2 regions of the Arthrobacter sp. 10N43 genome follow, and region 1 is predicted to be linked to the other one. Evidence: predicted binding sites of a transcription regulator. Region 1 holds the regulator's gene; the other holds the start of a gene.
What was found. Region 1 encodes LexA, which represses DNA repair genes until DNA is damaged. Its sites were predicted from a motif close to TCGAACANNTGTTCGA; they were not measured.

Region 1 (2,197 bases):
AGACGAAACGTCCGCGACGTGTGAGCCGCAGCGGCGGCTGCTTCCGGCTGACCGAAGCAACGGCACTCAGACCCTGCACCGCGGCCGGTGCCGCGGAAGGCCGCCGGCCGGCGCCAATCGGGTACACGTTGCCGTGGCTGCCCTGGCCGATGTTGCCGTGGCCGATGCTGCCGTGACCAGTGACGTTGTGACTCGCACGGCGCTGCTGATTCGTGACGCCATGAACAAAAGTGCCGTGAAACGCGCTTGAAGCTGACATGAACTGAGCCCTCCTGGACCATACGGTGCCGCCCGGCGTACTCCGCGTACTCGCCGCCAACCGACCGAACCTTCGAACATAGAACCGAACATTGCCTTCGGAGCCGGAGCTCCGAACTCGAACACATATTCGAACCTTGCTTGTTCTGTTTTAGCACTTACTAACGAACGATGTCGAGACTCGCTAGAACAAATGTTTGAAAAAGCCTTGCAGCTGGCCTATTTTTGAGGGACAGGACAACCACTTGTGACTCGAACACTTGCGACTCGAACTTTTACGACTCGAACATCGCCGGTTGATTCGAACATTGGTAGTTGATCAGCAGGGTCTGACATTTTCAGGCCGGAAGTTCCCGGTGACCAGACATGGCGGCCGGGCGGAACGGAAAGGCATTGGCGAACATGGCAGCACAAGCCACCGGCGGCAGGGCCTCCTCGCGGAGCCCACAACCCGCACGGGCCCCCAAAAGCCTCACCGTCCGGCAGAAGAAAATTCTGGAAACCATTCAGCGCTCCGTCACGGACAACGGCTACCCGCCCTCCATGCGCGAGATCGGTGACACCGTCGGCCTGGCCAGCCTGTCCAGCGTGACCCATCAGCTCTCCCAGCTCGAAAAGCTTGGCTACCTGCGGCGCGACCCCAAGCGTCCCCGGGCCATGGAAGTGCTCATGCCGCTGACCCTGGATGAGGGGACCACGGCGATTTCGGGGGTCGAGAAGTCCAGCGGCCTGCGGGCCGTCGGCGGCCTCTCGGTCACCGAACTCGCCAGCGCCACCGACACGGCAATGGTGCCGTTCGTCGGACGCATCGCCGCCGGCGGGCCGATCCTCGCGGACCAGGTGGTGGAAGACGTCATGCCGCTGCCCCGGCAGCTCGTGGGCCATGGCGAACTCTTCATGCTCAAGGTCGCCGGCGACTCGATGATCGATGCCGCCATCTGCGACGGCGACTGGGTGGTTGTCCGGCGCCAGGGCGACGCCGTGAATGGCGACATCGTGGCCGCACTGCTGGACGACGAAGCCACGGTCAAGACCTTCCGCCAGCGGGACGGCCACACCTGGCTGCTGCCGCAGAACACCCAGTACGAACCCATCCTGGGCGACCACGCCGTCATCATGGGCAAAGTCGTCTCGGTTCTCCGCTCCCTCTGACGGCTGCGGCCGGGGTCATCCCGGACCACGTACATCCAAAGAACACCTGCACCCAGAAAAAGGTCCCCGCCGGTAATCCGGACGGGGACCTTTGCGTTTTCTGGTCCGCTGGCTGCGCGGCCGCCTACTTGGCGGCCTGTCCCGACTCTTTGGCGAGCCGCTCCAGGGCAGCCATGGCAATCGAGGAATCGGTGGTCGGCCAGAACGGGGGCAGCGCGGCACGCAGGAATCCGCCGTAGCGCTCGGTGGACAGCCGCGAATCCAGTACGGCCACCACGCCTTTGTCCGACGTCGAGCGGATCAGCCGGCCTGCGCCCTGCGCGAGGCGGATCGCGGCGTGTGTGGCGGAGACGGACATGAAGCCGTTGCCGCCGGCCTGGGCGACGGCCCGGGAGCGCGCCGTCATCAGCGGATCGTCCGGCCGCGGGAAGGGAATCCGGTCAATGACCACCAGCCGGCAGGACACGCCAGGGACGTCGACGCCCTGCCAGAGGGACATGGTTCCGAACAGGCACGTGTCCGGTTCGTCGGCGAACTGGCGCACGAGTGCGGTCATGGTCGACTCCCCTTGGCACAGGATGCTGATGCCCAGCCGGGGCCGCATGGCCTCGGCTGCGTCCTCGGCCGCGCGCCGTGAGGAAAACAGGCACAGGGCACCGCCGCCGGACGCGCGGATCAGCTTCTCTAGTTCGTCCAGCGCTTCAGGGGATGTCCCGCGCCCGGGTTTGGGCAGGTGCCGGGCGACATAGAGGATGCCCTGCTTCGGATAGTCGAAGGGCGATCCGAC
Region 2 (2,197 bases), on a different contig from region 1:
CCAGAGCGATCCCGGGGCCGATCTGTTGGGCGGAAAGCCCAAGGATGGTTACGGAAAGAAGTGATGCCTGACCGTGCCTGAGGGTTGTTTCATCAGTTTGCGGCGGACTGATCGCGTTGTGTTGCTGTGTCATGAGAGTCTCCATGGACTTGACGGAAGGATAGGCTGGCACGAGTGTGGCCAGCGGAACACCATAGGCCTGGCACCCATGGCTCAGGCCAGGGCCAGTGTGGGAACGTCCTGCTTGAGCGTTGCTTCTTCAGTGTGGCGGCCGGCGGTCTCGCGCAGGTCCGGCCAGTCGTCGTACATGCGGCCAAGGATGTAGGGCGCGTAGTCGTGGCCGTCGTCGTTCAGATTGACGACGTCGACGATCTCCCACGTCATCCTTCCGCCCGTCATTCCTCCCCCTGTAAATTCGCCAAGGGGGACACTGCCGATGCCGGGGTCCCAGGGGGAGCCCTTGAGGACGATGTGCGGGTTGTGGAGTTCCCGGTAGCGGTTCACTGTCGAGCCGAGCTTGAAGACGACCAGTTCGCGGTCTTTGAGCGTGAACCCGTTAGCGCCGAAGTGGCCACGGAGTTCAAAGTAGAACTCCTCCTGGAAGGGCTGGGCTCCCTGTTCCGGTCCCATTTCGGCTTGGAACTCCATGATCCGGTGGTTCTTGCGTTCGACGAACGCGAACAGGGTGTCGCCGTCGTCGAACGAATCGATCGTTCCCAGCTTCTTCGGCATGCCCCAGAGCTCGCGTCCGGTCTCGAGGTTGACTTCCTCGGTCTCCAAAACGCTGAGGTAGTAGATTCCTTCGGCGTCACCGAACTTGGCGTTGATGTGGATCATGGCGCAGCGGTCCCGGCCTGTTCTGTTCGTGCGGCCGTTCGCGACCTCCATGAAAGACATGAAGGATACGGTCACTTCAGGTGTATCCGTGGGTTCCAAACAAGGCGGCAGCACCGAACGTGCGAATTCCTCGGAAGTGGAGAAGGTGAGGTACGAGTACGTGTTGCGGGTCGCGAGGCCCTCGTAGTAGCCGAAGTATCGCTGGATCTGTTCTTGTGTCCAAACGTAAGTCATTTGCGAATTCCTGTTCGTGAGTGTCTGCTTGCGGCCACTGGTGCCTTGTCGTTGGCTTCTGGTGGCGGAGCCGCGCGTGTTGCCCGGGCTGCTGTTCAGAGGTAGTCCCCCCGTGTCCCGTTCGGCTATGGAGCCCGAGGCCCCGGCGGAAGCGTTTGAGCCAGCTTAGATCCCACCGCCGCGTCTGAATATCGTCGGTTCGCACAGAGTTGTGATCCAGCACTCATCCATATGTACAATGGTTCATATCGCTGCAGGACAGGATTGACTATGACAACGATTCGCGAACTAGTGCACTTCCCTGATGCCGGAGCTCGGCTGATCGCGGGCGGCCGCGGTGAAACGCGGTTCATCGACGCAGCCAACGTCTGCGCCGAGACCGACCCTTGGCGGTGGCTCTCCAGTGGTGAACTGCTGATGGTGACCCGTGATGCGCTCCCGGCAGACTCACGAGGGCAACAATTTCTAATTCAGCAGTTGGATCGCCACGGCATAGTAGGCCTCGCAGCCTCGGATCCGCGCGGGAATTCGCCATTCAGCGAGGTGATGTGCAGAACTGCCGAACACCTCGGGTTTCCGCTGCTTCAAGTCAACTGGGAGACACCTTTTTCGACTTTGGCGGCCTTTGTCTCGAAAGACGCCGCAGAGCAGGCCCAGGCCGGCTTAAACAAAGTTGCCGACGTCTACGAGGCCTACAGCAAGAGTCTTAGTCGAACGGCGCGGCCGTTTTTGAGTGACGAAATTTCCTCCATGCTGGGCATACGGGTAGAGGTGGTGGAGGCCGAGACCGGATGCTCACTCTTTACGCGATCGACGGTGGACTCAGGCGTCCTGAACGAGCGGCGACGGCTTCTCAATATCGGTAGTACCGGCTCCGCTGACCGCCGGGCAGCCATTGCCGGCCGCGATTACTATGTACTGCCGATCGAGGGACGACACCATGTGTGGCTAATGACACCGGCTGATCAGGAAGTCGTCGACCGCCGCAGTTTGCTCCACCTCTGTACGTTGTTCGCCGTGGAGGTCGAGCGCTACTACGTGGAGCACGATGGAGATAGCTCAGCCCTCACGGAGACAATGGTCAGATACTTTGGAGGGTTAATCGACGTCGAGCAGGCCCTGAATT

Region 2: AC1DDO_RS16965 (acetoacetate decarboxylase family protein) is a predicted target of LexA. The motif match lies at 1,074-1,089, and genes of this name have one in related genera.

What each region holds. Positions count from the first base shown of each region.
Region 1 is NZ_JBFTIA010000005.1:52,327-54,523, forward strand. It holds gene AC1DDO_RS11925 (LysM peptidoglycan-binding domain-containing protein) at 1-259, opposite strand, end outside; gene lexA (transcriptional repressor LexA) at 661-1,410, shown strand; gene AC1DDO_RS11935 (ATP-dependent DNA helicase) at 1,535-2,197, opposite strand, start outside.
Region 2 is NZ_JBFTIA010000009.1:114,525-116,721, reverse strand. It holds gene AC1DDO_RS16970 (APC family permease) at 1-133, opposite strand, end outside; gene AC1DDO_RS16965 (acetoacetate decarboxylase family protein) at 214-1,071, opposite strand; gene AC1DDO_RS16960 (helix-turn-helix domain-containing protein) at 1,342-2,197, shown strand, end outside.